One region of the Halomonas sp. AOP43-A1-21 genome, then DNA from elsewhere that is predicted to be linked to it. Evidence: predicted binding sites of a transcription regulator. Region 1 holds the regulator's gene; each other region holds the start of a gene.
What was found. Region 1 encodes sigma-54, which starts transcription at its own class of promoters, with help from an activator protein. Its sites were predicted from a motif close to TGGCACNNNNNTTGCTNT; they were not measured.
Positions count from the first base shown of each region.

Region 2: the regulator sigma-54 is predicted to act here: its motif matches at 2,176-2,193, upstream of ACT3R7_RS14240 (HAD-IIB family hydrolase).
Region 3: the regulator sigma-54 is predicted to act here: its motif matches at 1,562-1,579, upstream of ACT3R7_RS16680 (NarK family nitrate/nitrite MFS transporter).
Region 4: the regulator sigma-54 is predicted to act here: its motif matches at 1,507-1,524, upstream of ACT3R7_RS06090 (amino acid ABC transporter substrate-binding protein).

Region 1 covers NZ_JBQSWC010000001.1:188,582-193,151, forward strand. The annotation lists gene lptA (lipopolysaccharide transport periplasmic protein LptA) at 1-9, shown strand, start outside; gene lptB (LPS export ABC transporter ATP-binding protein) at 19-768, shown strand; gene ACT3R7_RS00915 (RNA polymerase factor sigma-54) at 892-2,307, shown strand; gene hpf (ribosome hibernation-promoting factor, HPF/YfiA family) at 2,430-2,738, shown strand; gene ptsN (PTS IIA-like nitrogen regulatory protein PtsN) at 2,743-3,213, shown strand; gene rapZ (RNase adapter RapZ) at 3,286-4,218, shown strand; gene ACT3R7_RS00935 (HPr family phosphocarrier protein) at 4,270-4,539, shown strand; gene pmbA (metalloprotease PmbA) at 4,543-4,570, opposite strand, start outside.
Region 2 covers NZ_JBQSWC010000025.1:54,188-58,757, forward strand. The annotation lists gene ACT3R7_RS14230 (hypothetical protein) at 1-235, opposite strand, end outside; gene ACT3R7_RS14235 (OmpA family protein) at 343-1,377, shown strand; gene ACT3R7_RS14240 (HAD-IIB family hydrolase) at 2,254-3,171, shown strand; gene ACT3R7_RS14245 (glycosyltransferase family protein) at 3,190-4,410, shown strand.
Region 3 covers NZ_JBQSWC010000034.1:4,550-9,119, forward strand. The annotation lists gene ACT3R7_RS16670 (murein L,D-transpeptidase catalytic domain family protein) at 1-306, shown strand, start outside; gene ACT3R7_RS16675 (patatin-like phospholipase family protein) at 395-1,414, shown strand; gene ACT3R7_RS16680 (NarK family nitrate/nitrite MFS transporter) at 1,742-3,094, shown strand; gene ACT3R7_RS16685 (nitrate- and nitrite sensing domain-containing protein) at 3,187-4,437, shown strand; gene ACT3R7_RS16690 (SDR family oxidoreductase) at 4,544-4,570, shown strand, end outside.
Region 4 covers NZ_JBQSWC010000007.1:119,357-123,926, reverse strand. The annotation lists gene speE (polyamine aminopropyltransferase) at 1-276, shown strand, start outside; gene ACT3R7_RS06095 (amino acid ABC transporter substrate-binding protein) at 352-1,368, shown strand; gene ACT3R7_RS06090 (amino acid ABC transporter substrate-binding protein) at 1,583-2,608, shown strand; gene ACT3R7_RS06085 (amino acid ABC transporter permease) at 2,731-3,921, shown strand; gene ACT3R7_RS06080 (amino acid ABC transporter permease) at 3,942-4,570, shown strand, end outside.

The sequences.
Region 1 (4,570 bases):
GCGCAATAGGAGTGGCCGATGGCTACTGTGGAATCACCACCAATCAAGACCCTCTACGCCAATCATTTGGCCAAAAGCTACAAGCGTCGCCGTGTGGTCAAGGATATTAGCCTGGAGATAGCCCAAGGCAGCGTTGTGGGCCTTCTAGGCCCTAACGGTGCGGGCAAGACCACCTCGTTTTACATGATTGTGGGCCTGGTGAAGTCTGACGCGGGCACCGTAAGTATCGACGAGCTTGATTTGACCCGCGCCCCCATGCACGAACGTGCCATGGCAGGCATTGGCTATCTCCCCCAGGAAGCCTCTATTTTCCGCAAACTGTCGGTGGCGGATAATATTATGGCGATCCTGGAAACCCGCAAAGATCTAGATAGCGCTGGCCGCGAGCAACGCCTCGAAGCGCTGCTTGAAGATTTCCATATTACGCATATCCGCGACAACCTGGGCATGAGCCTTTCGGGTGGCGAGCGGCGCCGGGTCGAGATTGCCCGCTCACTGGCCACAGAGCCTGCCTTCATACTGCTGGATGAGCCGTTTGCCGGGGTCGACCCCATCTCCGTCGGCGAAATTAAAAGTATCATTCGTGCCTTGAAGCAGCGCCATATCGGCGTGTTAATTACTGACCATAACGTGCGCGAAACGCTGGATATCTGCGATATTGCTTACATTGTGGGCGATGGTCATATCATCGCGGGCGGCAGCCCAGAGACTATTCTCAATAACCAGAAGGTCAGAGAAGTTTACCTGGGTGCTGATTTCCGTCTTTAAATTTATGTTCACTGCTAAACAGGGATCTGCAGCAGAATTATTATCAATGGCATGCTTATTGCACTTGCACATAAACATGACTCGCACTAGGGTAAAGCTTTCCGAGTAACGAGTGGTTCTCAGATGGTCATGAAAGCTTCTCTCCAATTGCGTATCGGTACGCAGCTGACCATGACACCTCAGCTGCAGCAGGCCATTGCCCTGCTCCAGTTATCCACATTGGATCTGCGTCAGGAAATTCAGCAGGCGCTGGATGCCAATCCGATGCTGGAACAGGAAGATGAATTCGGTGAGCAGGCAGCCGTTGAAACGCAGGAAGCGGAGTGGGCGGAAAGCATACCCAATGAACTCTCCGTTGATAGCGACTGGTCCGACACCTATCAGGATGTAGGCAGCTCAGGCAGCAGCACTGAGGGACCTGACTTTGAGCGCCAGGCAGCGGGACAAAGCCTGCACGGTCATTTGCTTTGGCAGCTCGCCATGACCGACTTCAGCGCACGTGAACAGCAGATTGCAGAAAGCTTGATCGACGCGCTGGATGCCAACGGCTACCTGACGCAGCCCTTAAACGATATTCGCGACGGGTTGCGCGCTCAAAATATCGAAGCGCTTAGCCAGCGCGAGATGGAAACCATTCTGATGCGTTTGCAGCAGTTTGAGCCGACCGGCGTTTTTGCCCGCGACCTGCGCGAATGCCTGATGCTTCAACTGGCTACCCTGCCCGATGACACTCCCCTGCTTGTCCCGGCGCGCCGTCTGGTACGCCAGTTTCTGGAAGCACTCGGCAAAAATGACATTCGGCTACTCAAGCGCCGCCTAGGGCTGGACGATGAGCAGCTAGACGATGTGATTGGCCTGATCCGCAGCCTGGACCCACGCCCCGGTAGCGCTTACGGGGTGACCGATGATAGCTATATCACGCCTGACCTGGTGGTACGCCACGATCATGAAGGCTGGCACCTGGAGCTTAACCCTGAAGCTCTGCCTCGCCTGCGCATCCAGCCCGACTACGCCAGCTTGATCAAGCGTGCCGACAAGAGCCAGGATAACCAGTTTTTAAAAGAGCACTTGCAAGAAGCACGCTGGTTAATCAAAAGCCTCTCCAGCCGCAACGATACACTGCTGCGCGTAGGGCGCGAAATCATCACCCGTCAAATCGGCTTTTTAGAGCAAGGTGAAGAGGCCATGAAGCCTTTGATTCTTGCGGATATTGCAGAAGCCGTGGAAATGCATGAATCCACCATTTCACGTGTGACAACGCAGAAATATATTCATACCCCACGGGGTGTCTTTGAGCTTAAATACTTTTTCTCAAGCCAGATCAGCGGTCAAGACGGGGGCGACAGCCACTCAAGCACGGCGATTCGCGCCCGGCTCAAGAAGCTGATCCAGGACGAACCCCCTGGCAAACCGCTCTCAGACAGCCGTTTGGTCACGCTGCTTGAAGAGGGAGGTATTACGGTGGCACGGCGTACTGTGGCCAAATACCGCGAGTCATTGGGCATTCCATCCTCCAGTGAACGCCGTCGCTTAAGGTAGGCTTTTAGGAGGTCTTGAGACAGTTTTGTACAAGAGAAACAGCAAAACTCGCGACAAGGGCTTTGCAACACCGTAAAAAGGGTTACAATCGAAATACAGTCCGATGGATAAGGAGTACGTCAATGCAAGTAAACATCACTGGTCATCACGTAGAACTGACTGACGCCTTGCGTGACTATGTTAATGAAAAGCTTGAACGCGTCGAACGCCATTACGACAATATCACCACGGTACAAGTAACCTTATCCATTGAGAAGGAGCGCCAGCAGGCGGCATGCACCCTTCATGCAGCAGGCGCCGACCTGCATGCCGATGCGGAAGATGTCGATATGTATGCAGCCATCGACGCATTAGCCGATAAAATCGATCGTCAACTCGTTAAGCATAAGGAAAAAGCACAAGCTCGCGCCCAAGGCGCAGGCGTGCGTTAACTCAATGACGTTGGAAACTATCCTCCCCCCGGAGCGCGTGCTTTACGATGTGCCTGGGGGCAGCAAAAAAAGGGTGCTGGAGTTTTTCAGCACCTTTATCGCTCAAAACACACCTAGCCTGGACAGCCAAGAAGTGTTCAGCCGACTGATTGGTCGCGAACGACTTGGAAGCACGGGGATCGGCAACGGCGTTGCCATTCCCCATGCACGTAGCCCTCACTGCGCTACGCCCATCGCAGGTTTTCTAAAGCTATCAGAGCCCGTTGATTTTGACGCTATAGACGGTGATCCGGTTGATCTCGTATTTGTGCTGCTGGTACCTGAAGAGGCCGATGATACACATCTGTCGCTCTTGGGCCAGGTAGCCACCATTATGAACGATGCCAGCACACGCCAAGCGTTACGAAAAACCAATAGCCAGCGTGAGTTGTTTGATTTGCTTATGAGTAAAATTCGTGAGCAGACAGCAACGTAGCCTGTAGAGCGTTTGGCATCTCTTCTCGCTTTCACATCCATGCTTTTACCAAAGCACGCAAAGAGAGCCATTATGCAACTGGTGATCATTAGCGGCCGCTCAGGGTCCGGTAAATCTATCGCTTTACAGGCGTTGGAAGATATTGGCTACTATGCCATCGACAACCTGCCTGCAATGTTGCTTGGCTCGCTGGTAGATGAACTTTGCGAAGAAGGCGGGCGTACGCACCTAGCAGTGAGTATTGATGCGCGCAATTTGCCTACGGCGCTGGAAAGATTGCCAACGCTGCTTGATGAGCTGCGTCAGCGCCCCATTGACTGCCAGGTCATCTATCTGACCACCGATGCGCGTATTTTGCTTGAGCGCTACTCTGCCACACGGCGACGCCACCCATTAACGCGTGATAGCCATATGACGCTTGAAGAGGCGATCACCAAAGAGGAAGAGACGCTTAATGAGATACGCGACTTAGCCGATCTTAGGATAGACACCTCACGTTTATCGGTACACGATTTGCGCCGGCGCATAGCCGATCAGGTCGCCCACCAGCACAAAGACCAGCTAACGCTTACCTTTGAATCGTTTGGCTACAAGCACGGCGTGCCCATGGATGCAGATTTGGTGTTTGACGTGCGCTGCCTGCCCAATCCCTACTGGGACCCAACGCTACGTCAGTACACAGGACGTGACGCAACGATTATTGCGTTTCTGCGCGGCTATCCGATTGTCGAAGATATGAGCAACGACATTCAGGCTTTGCTAGAACGTTGGCTGCCAGCTTATCAGAATAGTCAGCGTAGCTATATGACCGTGGCCATCGGCTGTACTGGCGGGCAGCACCGCTCCGTGTATATCGCCGAGCAGCTGGCCCAAAAGCTTGCGCCGTTAATAGGCGAAGTACAGTTGCGCCATCGCGAGCTTGGCCTGCAATATACGTTAAGCGGCACGCAAGCAGAGCCGCTTGATAAAGCTTCATTGGCAGAGCAGGCGCCTAGCGCTCAGTAAACGCATACTGCATACATCATTAATGACACCACTCGGAGAAAGGGAACCAGGGTGCCAGAAAGAACGCTAACACTTACCAATCAACGTGGCCTACATGCCCGCGCAGCAACCAAACTGGTCAAGTGCGGTCAGCAATATTCCGCCAGAATTCACGTGTACAAACAGCAGCAAATGGCTGACGCTGCCAATATCATGTCGCTTTTGATGTTAGCCGCACCTTGCGGCACCGAACTGCGTATTCACGCGGAAGGTGACGACGCCGAACACGCGCTTGAAGCCATACAAGCCCTGTTCGACGCCCGCTTTGACGAAGACCAGTAGCGCTTAGCTACCCGCCACCGTCATCGCATCA
Region 2 (4,570 bases), on a different contig from region 1:
AATCACGGAAGCGAACCCGCTCACGCTGTAAAATATTGCTGGCTTCATGGCGAGCCAGGACTTCCCAGTGATGGGCAGCCTGCATGCGTTGTTGCTCTGTATAGGGATAGGTGGTGGCTATAGGGGCCTGCGAGGTGTTGGCATAGAAACAGCCGCTCAGCATCAAACCAGTAATCCCTACACTGGCAAGGCGAAATAATTGAGTAGTAAAAAGACGACTTAAGCTGCTATGCACCAGAGGTTCCTTATCGCTTCATGGGGTCTTTGTTAGACTAGATGAGTTTTATCATGCCTAGTAATAATCGGCCACGAGGTTGAAAACTTGAATGAGCGATAACACGAATGCTTGAAGATCATCGCAGCGGTCCGCGCCATGATTCGCTAATGTCAGCGTACCCAACCGATGAAAGTAGTAGCGGGTGGATGATTAGCTATATCGATATCATGACACTGCTGGTAGCGCTATTCGTCATTATTGTGGCAGCGGCGGGCAAAACGGCACCTGATATTTTTCAAACATCGCCAGAAGATGTCGCTCAAGCGCCTCCCCCTGTGCTTGAAGTGCCGCTTCCTGATGCCATGGAAAACGTGCTGCAGCACCGCGTTATAGAAGAGTGGCGACACGGGCTAGATCCTTTCGCGATAAGTGCCGCGTTAGGGGTGGCGGGTTTACCTAAGCCAAGACCTGCGCCTGATTCGCCGCCACCTTTGCTAGCGCTTGCAGACTTTGATCCTCTGCCGCCTGTAGAGCTTGATGAGCCATTAGCCTGGCTTCCGCCGGTGGTATTACCTACCGCGTTAGTGCCCGCCGGTGATGATGTTCCGGCGGCTCCGCTGGCAAACTACATGGTATTGCTAACCGATCGTCCGCCGGTCAATGTGCAAGAAATAAAGGTACAAGAAATATCGGTAGACGCCATCAATAGCGCCCAGGCCGTCCAGGTCGCGTTAGCCGAGCGGGTCGAAACGTCTCCCTACTTGCCAAACCTGGAAGGTGTTGAGGTATCTCGTGTCGCGGAAGGGATTAGTTTGCGGGTACAGGATCAATTGCTGTTTCCTTCAGCGGCTGCAGAGCTAACCAGTGGAGGCTCCTCATTGGTAGGTAGCCTGTTAGAAACCATACAGCGCTACGACGGTGAAGTATGGGTCGAAGGCCATTCTGACAGCCAAACCATCAGCACCGATGAGTTCTCTTCTAACTGGGCACTTTCAAGCGCCCGAGCGATAGCCATTGTGGAAGCACTGGAGGCCGAAGGAGTTGCGCCTGAGCGCTTGCGAGCCGTTGGCTTGGCAGCGACTCAGCCGCTTGACAATAATGAAACCCCAGAGGGGCGAGCGCGCAACCGGCGGGTAGAAGTGGTTATTCATGTTGAGTAGGAGATCACTTTAGCGATGGTCCGACACCTCGGCGGGGGTTAAGGGCGGCTGGCGCCGCCATCGCCGAATAAATTCAGCTCCCACCTCACCGTTGGTGACATTAATACATCTGATGAAAGGTGCTTACCCGGCTTAAAGCACCTTACCCCTGTGGGAGATCGCTTCAGCGGGCGAAGCAGTGCGCAGCGCTGCCGGGGTTAAGGGCGGCTGGCGTCGCCATCGCCGAATAAATTCAGCTCCCACCTCACCGTTGGTGGCATTAATACATCTGATGAAAGGTGCTTACCCGGCTTAAAGCACCTTACCCCTGTGGGAGATCGCTTCAGCGGGCGAAGCTGTGCAGCCGGGGTTAAGGGCGGCTGGCGCCGCCATCGCCGAATAAATTCAGCTCCCACCTCACCGTTGGTGGCATTAATACATCTGATGAAAGGTGCTTACCCGGCTTAAAGCACCTTACCCCTGTGGGAGATCGCTTCAGCGGGCGAAGCAGTGCGCAGCGCGGCGGGGTTAAGGGCGGCTGGCGCCGCCATCGCCGAATAAATTCAGCTCCCACCTCACCGTTGGTGGCATTAATACATCTGATGAAAGGTGCTTACCCGGCTCAAAGCACCTTACCCCTGTGGGAGATCGCTTCAGCGGGCGAAGCAGTGCGATAGCTTAAAAGATAGAGATTTTACTAATAAGAGCCGTTTTAGCTGCACAATAATGATGCTTGGGGCGGGCGTATTAAATTATTGCCTTATGTAAGGCATGCAGTGTTGTTCATTAAGGTTTTAATAAACAATGTTTTTTATATATTGGCATATTAAATGCACATTTAAGGTGGTCATTAACGACAAAGCTTGGCGGCTTTTTTAAGCCAAAAGAGGTAATGCTATGTCTGAACATGCCTGTACCGCATTATTACCCGAGTTGCCTGATGCGGAGCATCGGTCACGTTTGGTGCTCACCGACTTAGATGGTTCGCTACTCGATCACCATAGCTATGATTTCTCACCTGCGGCACCCAGCTTGTCGCGCCTAAAGCAATTAGGCGTGCCGGTAATCCCCGTGACCAGTAAGACGCGTGCTGAATTATTGCCGCTGCGTGAATTGCTTGGACTTACGGGAACACCTTTTGTAGCTGAAAATGGCGCCATTATTGGCTTGCCGCCCAGTTGGTGTCATGCACGTCTTGACCGTCCGGGCAGTGGGCGTGATGGCATCGTTACAAAACACGCCGGCGTTGATATCGGATTTATCCGAGCACGTTTAAGGGTATGGCGCCAACGGTTAGATGTACGTTTTACCAGTATGGGCGAGCTGAGTGTCCAGGACGTCGTCAAACTGACGGGGTTAGATAAAACGCGCGCACAGGATGCCTGCAAGCGCGAAGGCAGCGAGCCGCTAATTTGGCAAGATGATGCCGTTTCGCTCGAAAACTTCCGGTTAGCGCTAAGCGGCGACGGCCTTGAGCTTACTCAAGGCGGACGCTTTTGGCACGTTATGGGTCGTGGCGCCGATAAAGGCTGCGCTGTCACATGGCTAATCAAGCGTTTTGCCAAATTAAGAGGGTGCACGCCACTCTCGTTAGGGCTGGGCGACGGGCCTAATGATCTAACGATGTTGGAGGCGGTCGATCAAGCAGTGGTTATTCGAGGTTGTCATAAAGCACCTGTTACACCGCAGACCACGGCGTTATATCGCACAAGCAAAGCTGGGCCAGCTGGATGGGCAGAAGGAGTCGCGTACTGGTGGGAGCAGGATAGCCGCCAGTTAAATCTGGCAACGAAAACCGTTGCGCTGACTCAATAACGCCAAGGAGGGATGCCCATGAGTGATTTTCATCAAAACGGGGTGATAACCGATTTTCATAATCTCACCCGTCGCCCTGTTGAGGCGCTGGAGCAGGAGCTTATCCAGTTTGCTAAACGCCGCCCTATGGGCTTGATCTTGCCGTCATTGTTTTCAGAGTTGGAAGGGCCTGCGCTATCCCGAATAATTGATGAATTGGCGCAAGTACCTTATTTGCAGGAAATTGTGATTGGGCTGGATCGTGCGGATCGCGACCAGTTTTTATACGCCCGAGAATTCTTTTCACGTCTGCCGCAGCATACCCGCATTTTATGGAACGATGGTCCACGCCTACGTGAGTTGGATGCAGAGCTTGAAAGCCATGGTCTAGGAGCATTGGAGCCAGGTAAAGGGCGTAACGTTTGGTATTGCGCCGGGTATGTTTTGGCTTCCCATCGCTCAGTTGTCGTTGGGCTACATGATTGCGATATTCTTACCTATGATCGAGGGCTTTTAGCGCGCTTAATGTACCCGGTTGCGCACCCGCGCTTTAACTATAGTTTCTGTAAGGGTTACTACCCGCGCATTGCTGAAGGAAAGCTTAATGGCCGTGTGTCACGCTTATTGGTAACCCCTTTACTCCGTGCGCTGAAAACCGTGTGTGGGCCTATGCCTTACCTGGAGTACCTGGATAGTTTTCGTTACCCGCTGTCTGGTGAGTTTGCTATGCGCAGCGAGGTATTGGAAGGGATTCGTATTCCTGCAGACTGGGGGCTTGAAATTGGTGTGCTGTCTGAGCTGCAGCGTAACTACTCCCATCGTCAGCTCTGTCAGGTAGATATCGCTGATGCCTATGATCACAAACATCAGCCTATCAGTGAAGAGGACCCCAATAGTGGTCTAAACCGAATGAGCCTGGATATTTCCAAAGCGCTCTATCGTAAATTGGCCACTCAAGGCGTGAGTTTTAGCAGCGAAGATTTCCGGACGCTAAAAGCCACTTATTACCGGCTGGCGCTGGACCTGATAGAAGCCTATGACCATGACGCTACCATGAATGGCTTGAGCTTGGACCGCCATTGTGAAGAGCAGGCGGTAGAGCTGTTTGCGAGTAACTTGCTAGAAGCCGGCAACCTGTTTCTGGATAACCCGCGCGAGCGGCCGTTTATTCCCAGCTGGAACCGCGTGCAGGCGGCCGTACCGGATGTATTAAGCCGCATGCATGAAGCCGTAGCGTTGGATAACCAGGGCAAGGTGTAGGTTTATTCGAAGAACATGGTAAGAGCAGGCTTCAGCCAGTGAATGAGGGGCAACCCAAGAAGGCCTGATAAGCATTGTGGGAGCAGGCTTCAGCCAGCGAATGGGGTGGGTTTAACCCCGGGAGGCCTTCGGCCAGTGGAACTGGGCTCCCACAATGTTT
Region 3 (4,570 bases), on a different contig from region 1:
TATGGGCGCAACGGCTATTCGCTGAGGCTCAATGGGCTTGAGCCCGATGTGAATGATCTGGCCTATGAGCGCGCGATTGTGATTCATGGGGCGGATTACGTCAGTGATGACTTTATTGCTCAAACCGGTCGCCTGGGCCGCAGCCATGGCTGCCCGGCGGTGCGTCAGGATATTACTTATCCACTCATCGATAGCTTGCGCGAAGATCAGTATGTGTTTGCCTATTACCCGGATAAGGAGTGGCTCGCCACCTCCAACTTCCTGCGCTGCAACACGTTAAATTCCACCCACTTGGCGCAACGTTGACAGGTTCTTAGGCCAAGCAGGCGTTGTTATGCCATGCTAACCAAGTGGCAATGCAGCATGGCATAAGCTTACTAACGCATGAGGCCTTATGACTCAAGTAAAGAAGCTAGACCTAGCTCTACAGGGCGGTGGCGCTCACGGTGCTTATTCATGGGGCGTGATCGACCGGCTGCTTGAAGATGATCGGATCGAAATAGAAGGCATTAGCGGCACCAGTGCTGGCGCGATGAATGGTGTAGTCATGGCGGATGCCCTCACCCGGGGTGACAAGCTGTTGGCCAGGCAAGCACTTACAGATTTTTGGCAGGCCGTCAGTCGCGCCGGCATGGCAAGTCCGGTACGCAGATCTCCCATGGATATCTGGACCGGCAACTGGAGCCTTGATCACTCGCCGGGCTATATCGCGATGGATATCATGACGCGCCTGGTATCGCCTTATCAATTCAATCCGCTTAACGTTAACCCGCTGCGTGAGATCGTCGCTGAACACATCGATTTTGAGCGCGTGCGTCAGTGCGATCAGCTCAAGCTGTTTGTAGCGGCCACCAATGTACGCACCGGCAAGCAGCGCGTTTTTCGCCGTGAGGAAATGAGCCTGGATGCGGTAATGGCTTCTGCCTGTTTACCCCTAATGTTCCAAGCCGTAGAAATTGACGGTGAGGCTTACTGGGACGGGGGCTATATGGGCAACCCGGCGCTTTTCCCGCTCATGGAAGAATGCAGCTCGCGGGATATCCTGCTGGTACAAATCAATCCTATCAGCCGGGATACGGTGCCTACCTCTGCCTCGTCGATTCTGAACCGCTTAAACGAAATTACCTTTAACGCGGCATTGATTAAAGAAATACGCATGATTGCGCTGTTACAGCACGCACTTGAAGAACAGGGCATTACAAATTGCTATCAGCAGGCGCTTTTCCATCGTATTAGCGGTGAGCAGGCACTGGAAGAGCTTTCCGTCTCCAGCAAGCTGAACTCTGAATGGGCGTTTCTTTCCTATCTTTTTGAGCAAGGGCGGGCAGCTGCACAGCGCTGGCTCGATGAGCATTTTGAAGCGATAGGCAATCACTCAACACTGGATATCGATTCGGTTTACCTGCACGAATAAACGGCACTATGGTGACGCATGCCGCTCCTGGCATGCTCGCCAATGGCGCACCGCCTATTTTCCTTCCCCGCCCAATCTCTTATCCCTCCCTGCCCACCCTTTTATTCAACACATCAACTAACTGATAGGTTTAATTAAAACCCTATATGGCAAACTAATTGCTTAACAAGGCTTTGTGGTGGTAGGCGTAGACCAGGCCCAGCGGGGTACGAGTGCGTCGAGCCTGACCTTCAATGGCGAAGGCATGTTCTCGTAAATACGCGACGCGATAGAGCGACTCGGCGTTGCGTGATGCTCAACTGGTTCAAGATCCCGTGAGGCCATCCCATGGACATACGCAATAAAGCCAATCGTATTCGCCTACTCAATTTCTCAACCCCTCAGATGCGTGCCTTTCATCTGTCGTGGTTTGCTTTTCATATCTGTTTTTTTGGCTGGTTCGGCATCGCGCCGCTGATGGCGATCGTGCGTGAAGACCTTTCTCTGACCCAGACTCAAATCGGTAATACAATTATCGCCTCCGTCGCGATTACCGTTATCGTGCGGCTATTAATAGGGCTACTGTGTGACCGGCTAGGGCCGCGTAAAACCTACACTGGCCTACTGGTGTTAGGCTCCATTCCCGTTATGAGTATCGGCTTTGCCGACAGTTTTGAAAGCTTTTTCCTGGCGCGCCTGGCAATTGGCGCAATTGGCGCCTCATTTGTCATCACCCAGTACCACACCACCATGATGTTTGCGCCTAATGTGGTGGGCACGGCCAATGCGACCAGTGCGGGCTGGGGCAATTTAGGTGGCGGCACCACGCAAATCCTGATGCCGCTTATATTCTCCGGGATGTTAATGCTCGGCGTTAATGAGGCGCTCGGCTGGCGCCTTGCCATGGTAGTGCCGGGTGTGGTGCTGTTTATCACCGGCATTGGCTACTGGTTTCTCACCCAGGATGCACCGGACGGTAACTTTAGCGACCTGCGCGCGCGGGGTGAGCTGCCGGAAGCCACCAAGGAATATGGCGCGCTGCAAAGCTTTCTCACCGCGGCAAAAGATATCCGCGTGTGGGCGCTGTTTGTCGTTTATGGGCTGTGCTTTGGCGTTGAACTTACGATCAACAATATTGCGGCTATCTACTTTTTTGACCAGTTCAACTTAAGCTTGGCAACCGCTGGGCTAATCGCCGGTCTGTTTGGCCTGATGAATATATTTGCCCGCACGCTGGGCGGTGTTTTCTCAGATTTGTTCGCCAAGCAAGGGGGCTTGAAGGGCCGCGTGCGCTGGCTGTTTATTGCCTTGATCTGCGAAGGCATTGCGCTGATCGCATTTTCTCAAATGCATATTTTGAGTCTTGCTATTGGCATCATGCTGGTCTTTAGCCTGTTCGTTCAAATGGCTGAAGGGGCAACGTTTGGCGTGGTGCCGTTTATCAACAAAAAAGCCCTGGGCGCCGTGGCGGGTATTGTGGGTGCCGGCGGTAATGTCGGCGCCGTATCGGCGGCGTTTTTGTTTCGTAGCGAAAACTTAAGCTACCAGCAAGGACTGTTTTATCTGGGGCTGACCGTACTGGTACTCGCCTCATGCGTACTGGCTGTGCGCTTTAGCGATGCAACGGAAGCGCAGGAAGCCAGCGCCTACCGTGATGCCGTGGGCGACGATACCGGCGCAGGGGCTCTTTCATTACGTTAAAACCCCGCATTATGCTCAATCAAGACCTTTCATCCCCGGTGGCGGCTGCCCCGGGGAGATAGATCAAGGCGGCGAGTAAAAGGAAAATCACTATGTCATCTGCCCAGCAGCTACTCTTAACCGCCATTCGTTGTGATATCGATAACCTGACCCATTTAGCGACGACCTCGGAAATTGTCGCCGATATTAGCCGCTTTATTCACGTACTCCAGCGTGAGCGTGGCGCCTCAACGATCTACCTCGTTTCTCAAGGCTCACGCTTTAAAACCCAGCGCCGCGACTACCTCAAACATAGCCAGGAAGCTGAGATACTCATGCGGCAACGGCTGGAGGTACTGACCCAGGAAGTGCGCCCTCAGGGTGCAGCGCGCTTATTACGGCGCATCGCAGCCGTATGGAACGCTCTTGACGACATAGCTGCTCTGCGCAGCGCCATTGATCTCATGGCGATCTCCCCCGATGCCGCGACCCAGGCTTTTAACCATTTAATCAGCGGTTTACTGGCAATTGTTTTTGAAGCCGCCGATACCTCCGACGACCCGGAGATTACCCGTACGCTTGTGGCGATCTTCCACTTGATGCAAGGCAAGGAACTTGCGGGCCAGGAGCGGGCCTGCGGTGCATTTGGCTTTACTCAAGGTCACTTTGATAAAACGCATCGCCAGTTACTCGGCCAGTTGGTCGAGGATCAGCAGCGCTGCTTTGATACCTTCGTTGAGTTTGCCACGCCGGACGCTGAACTCGCCTGGCAGCAGGCGGTTTCAACCAGTACGTTAACCGGCATTCACCAGCTGCGTGAGGCTGCCTGCCAATCTACCTCACAGCACGTTACCACCAACGTTCTGGGTGAAACGTGGTACGAGCTCACCACGCTTCGCATTGATGCGCTTAAAATCGTCGAAGACGCTTTAAATACCCAGCTAGCGGCGCTTTGCTATCGCAAAATAGCCCAGGCGAAAGCCGCGCTTGAACACGCCAAAGCCAAGCCCGGTCCTCATACGCCCGCCCCTTGTGAGCAGCTCCTCGCGCTTAGTCCTACACAGCCATTTGGAGACTTAACCGCTAGCGCGTTGACCTCACCGCTTGGACGGTCATTGATTGAGCTTACTCAGGCACAATCAAGCCGTTTACAAGGGTTGAGCGATGAGCTGGAAAATACCCGCAAGGCATTGCGCGAGCGCAAGCTGGTCGAGCGCGCCAAAGGCTTGATCATGGCGCACCAGTCCATGACCGAAGAAGAGGCCTACCGCTTCCTGCGCAAAACCTCCATGGATCAAAGCAAAAGCATGGCGGATATGGCGCAGGCTATTCTTGATCTCTCTTCTATACTCAAAAAGGCTTAGTAGCCCTCTTAAGCTTAGCTGCCTAAAGTTGGCGACGGTTTGCAAGATAGCGTCGTATTAGCCATTCTGAAAACTCCTGTTTATGGCTTAGCAAGGAGTGCCAACCATGCAACACGGCGTATTATTGATTACC
Region 4 (4,570 bases), on a different contig from region 1:
AGCGAATCGCCGCTTTATCACAGCGGCTCGATCATTCGCGAGCTGCGCCATGATATGCGCGAAGCGGGCTTTTCAAGCGTTGCCACGCTGCCCTTCCCTCAGCCGGTTTACCCGTCTGGCTGGTGGAGCGTGACGCTGGCCGGTAAAGGCACCAACGTGGAAACCTTCCGCGAAGAGGCTGCCGCTAGCCACGAAATGCCGCTACAGTACTACACAGTGGATGCCCACCGTGGCGCCCTGGCGCTGCCGCCGTTTATGCGCAAAGCATTCGCGTAACGCACGCGCCAGCAAGCGATAAAGGCCGGGCTGCTCTGCCCGGCTTTTTTGTGTCTCAACGTTAAGGAAACAACAATGAAAACCGTACGTTGGTTAAGTATTAGCGCCTGTGCTCTGGTTCCCGTATTCGCCCTGGCGAATACCCTTACGCTTGAAAAAGTGCAATCCCGCGACAGCGTGCGCTGTGGCGTTAATGCCGCGCAGCCCGGCTTCTCCTCTCTGGATGATGGCGATCAGTATCGCGGCCTGGACACTGACGTTTGCCGTGCGGTTGCCGCCGCTGCCCTGGGGGACGCCAGTAAGGTAGATTTTGTACCACTGGACTCGGTCGAGCGGTTTACCGCGCTACAGTCTGGCGAGGTGGATTTGCTGTCTCGCACCACCACCTGGTCGTCAAGCCGCGATACGACGCTGGGCCTGCAGTTTACTGGGGTAACCTACTACGATGGTCAGGCCTTTATGGTCGCAAGCGACCTAGGCGTGCAAAGTGCCGAGGATCTCGACGGGGCGGCGGTATGCACCCAGTCGGGCACGACCAGCGAGCTGAACCTTTCCGACTACTTCCGTATTAATGACATGAGTTACGACGCGGTGGTCTTTGACTCCCCTGAGCAATCCATTGCGGGTTTCGAAGCGGGCCGATGCGATGTTTTAAGCTCTGACGCTTCTCAGCTTTACGCCCAGCGTATGCAGCTGGCCGACCCGAATATGGCCGTCGTACTGCCCGAGATCATTTCCAAAGAGCCACTTGGCCCTGCCGTACGCCAAGGCGATGACCAGTGGTTCAATATTGTGAAGTGGTCGCTGTTTGCCATGCTCAATGCTGAAGAGTACGGCGTGACCAGCGAAAACGTCGATGAACAGCGCAGTACCAATAACCCGGATATCGCGCGCTTGCTTGGTCAAGACGGTAACTATGGCGAAGGCATGGGCTTGAATGAAGACTGGGCCTACCAAATCATCAAGCAAGTAGGCAACTATGCGGAAATTTATGAGCGTAACGTGGGGGCGGATTCCAACTTCAAGATCGCCCGCGGCTTGAACGCGCTGTGGAAAGATGGCGGTATCCAGTACGCGCCGCCCATTCGTTAATCACTTTTAGCAGTCAATCGGCGGTTACTGCACCAAGTCAGAGCGTGCAGTAACCGTTTCTAATTTTTTGCACCTAAACTTTCGTCGGAACCGGGATGTTTTGCGTTGAAAAGCGCTGAATTTGGCGATATCCCATGTTGGCATCTTCCTTGCTAGTTTTATATGTCATGCCTCTGCATGCATAACAAGACTAAACATAATGGGAAACTCTATGATGCTAACTAAAAAACACTTAGTACTGCTGGCCTCGGCAGGCGTGGTTACGCTAGCAGGCACCTCAACGGCGAATGCAGCCACTTTGGAAGATACCATCGAGCGTGGTGCGGTTCAGTGCGGCGTTAGTGACGGTTTGCCAGGCTTCTCCGCACCCGACGGCGATGGCAACTGGCAAGGGCTGGATGTCGATGTGTGCCGTGCCGTGGCTGCTGCTGTTCTGGGCGATGCCGACGCGGTGAATTACATTTCGCTTAATGCGGTAGAACGCTTTACGGCTCTTCAGTCAGGCGAAGTGGATCTGCTTTCGCGCAACACCACCTGGACCACTACCCGCGATACCACGCTGGGCCTGAACTTTGCTGGCGTCAACTTCTACGACGGTATCGGCTTTATGGTCAGCCGCGACTTAGAAATTAGCGGCGCTGATGAGCTGGACGGCGCGGCGATCTGTATCCAAACCGGCACTACGACCGAGCTAAACGTGGCCGATTATTTCCGCGCCAACGATATGCAGTTCGACCCCATTGTGTTTGATACCTCAGAACAGACCGTGGGCGGCTTCCAGGCCGGTCGCTGTGACGTATTGACCTCCGATACCTCTCAGCTGGCAGCCCTGCGCATTCAGCTAGACGATCCGGATGGTGCCGTCATTCTACCCGATATCATTTCCAAGGAGCCGCTGGGCCCGGTGGTTCGCCAGGGCGATGACACCTGGTTCAACATCGTGAAATGGTCGCTGTTTGCCATGCTGAACGCTGAAGAGTACGGCGTGACCAGCGAAAACGTTGACGATATGACCAGCTCCGAAAATCCCGATATCGCGCGCCTATTGGGCCAGGACGGCAACTACGGTGAAGGCATGGGCTTAGAAGCTGACTGGGCTTACAACATTATCAGCCAGGTGGGTAACTACGCCGAGAGTTTTGATCGCAATGTCGGCATGGACTCTCCGCTTGAAATCGAACGGGGTGCTAACGCCCTTTGGAACCAAGGTGGCTTCCAGTACGCACCGCCGATTCGCTAAGCGTCTCGCTTGACCCGGCCCGTCGCCCTTATCAGGTACGCATTCAGTACGTGCTTTAAGTTCCTGTTTTAAGGGGCAGGCGGGCCATTTGATTGACCTTCCGTATCGCGGAGACGCCACCCATGTCGGTAAGACCCAATACTCGCCCCGCTGGCCAAAAGCCGCCGTTCTGGCGAGACCGCGCTAAGCGTGCACTGATTTTCCAACTTCTTTTAACGGCGGCGGTCGCCGTCTTCCTGCTATATATCGTGGGTAATGTTCAGGACAACTTATCCTCCCGGGGGATCACCACCGGCTTTGGCTTTTTAAATAACACCGCAGGCTTTGGGATCGTCCAAAGTCTGATCGACTACTCCTCTCAGGACACCTATGGCCGAACCTTCTTGGTCGGGTTGCTCAATACATTATTGGTGGGCGGGTTCGGGGTATTAGCGGCCACCACGATTGGCTTTATCGTGGGGATTGCTCGCCTTTCACCTAACTGGCTACTGGCACGCCTTGCCACCGCCTATATCGAAACCTTTCGTAATATTCCGCTGCTGCTGCAAATTTTCTTTTGGTACTTTGCCGTACTGCGGGCTCTACCAAGCGCCCGGGAGAGTTTGTCTTTTGGCGAAGTTCTATTTCTTAACGTGCGGGGCCTTTATTTGCCCGAGCCGCTTTTTGAGTCGGGCTTCGGGTTAATTCCGGCAACGTTTTTGGTAGCGATTGTGGCCAGCGTTATTTTAGTGATCTGGAATAGGCGTCGTCACGAGGCCACGGGCAAGCGCCTGCCGGCTATCTGGATCTCACTGGCGCTCATTTTTGGTTTACCGCTGCTGGTCTTGCTCGGAACAGGTGTGCCGGTGACCTGGGATATACCTGAGCTGCGCGGGTTTAACTTCCGGGGCGGCTTTACGATCATCCCCGAGTTTTTAGCCTTGTGGCTGGCGCTGTCGATCTATACCGCCGCGTTTATTGCCGAAATTGTCCGCTCGGGTATCCAGGCGATTTCTCATGGGCAAACCGAAGCGGCGCAGGCGCTAAGCCTGCCGCGTAACCTTGTGCTGCGTCTGGTGGTCATTCCTCAAGCGCTGCGGGTCATTATCCCCCCGCTGACCAGCCAGTACTTGAACCTGATCAAGAACTCGTCACTGGCTACCGCGATCGGCTACCCCGACCTCGTTTCAGTGTTTGCGGGCACTACGCTCAACCAAACAGGCCAAGCCATTGAGGTCATTGCCATGACCATGGCGGTGTATCTGACCATCAGTCTGTTGGTTTCCATGTTTATGAACTGGTTCAACGCCCGCGTGGCGCTGGTCGAGCGCTAAGTGACGGTGAGGATTTCTGCATGATTCATAATCAAACCATGATCAATCAGCGGCCAGCGCCTACCAACACCATTGGTCCGCTTGCCTGGCTTCGCGCCAACTTATTCAGCGGCCCTATTAACACGCTGTTTACCCTGATTGGCCTTTACGTGCTGTATCTACTGCTGGTGCCGACCATTCAGTGGGCATTTATCAACGCTGACTGGACTGGCACCACACGGGAAGACTGCTCGCGCGAAGGTGCCTGCTGGGTATTTGTGAAGGCGCGCTTTAGCCAGTTCATGTATGGCCTCTACCCACGCGATGAGGTTTGGCGGGCCAATATCGTCTTTGCGGGCTTCTTTGCGCTTATTGCATGGCTTGCCATACCGCGCATGCCGTTTAAACGCTGGGTGGCGGTGCTTGCGTTAGTGGGCTTCCCGGTCGCAGCTTACGTGCTGCTGCACGGCGGTTATTTTGATTTGCCACGTGTACCGACCCACCGCTGGGGCGGCTTAATGCTAACGCTGCTGCTGGCTTCTGTGGGCATGATTGGGGCACTGCCCATCGGCATTGTGCTGGCCCTGGGGCGGCGTTCCAACATGCCGATCGTGAAAAGCTTTTGCGTCATTTTTATTGAGTTCTGGCGCGGCGTGCCACTGATTACCGT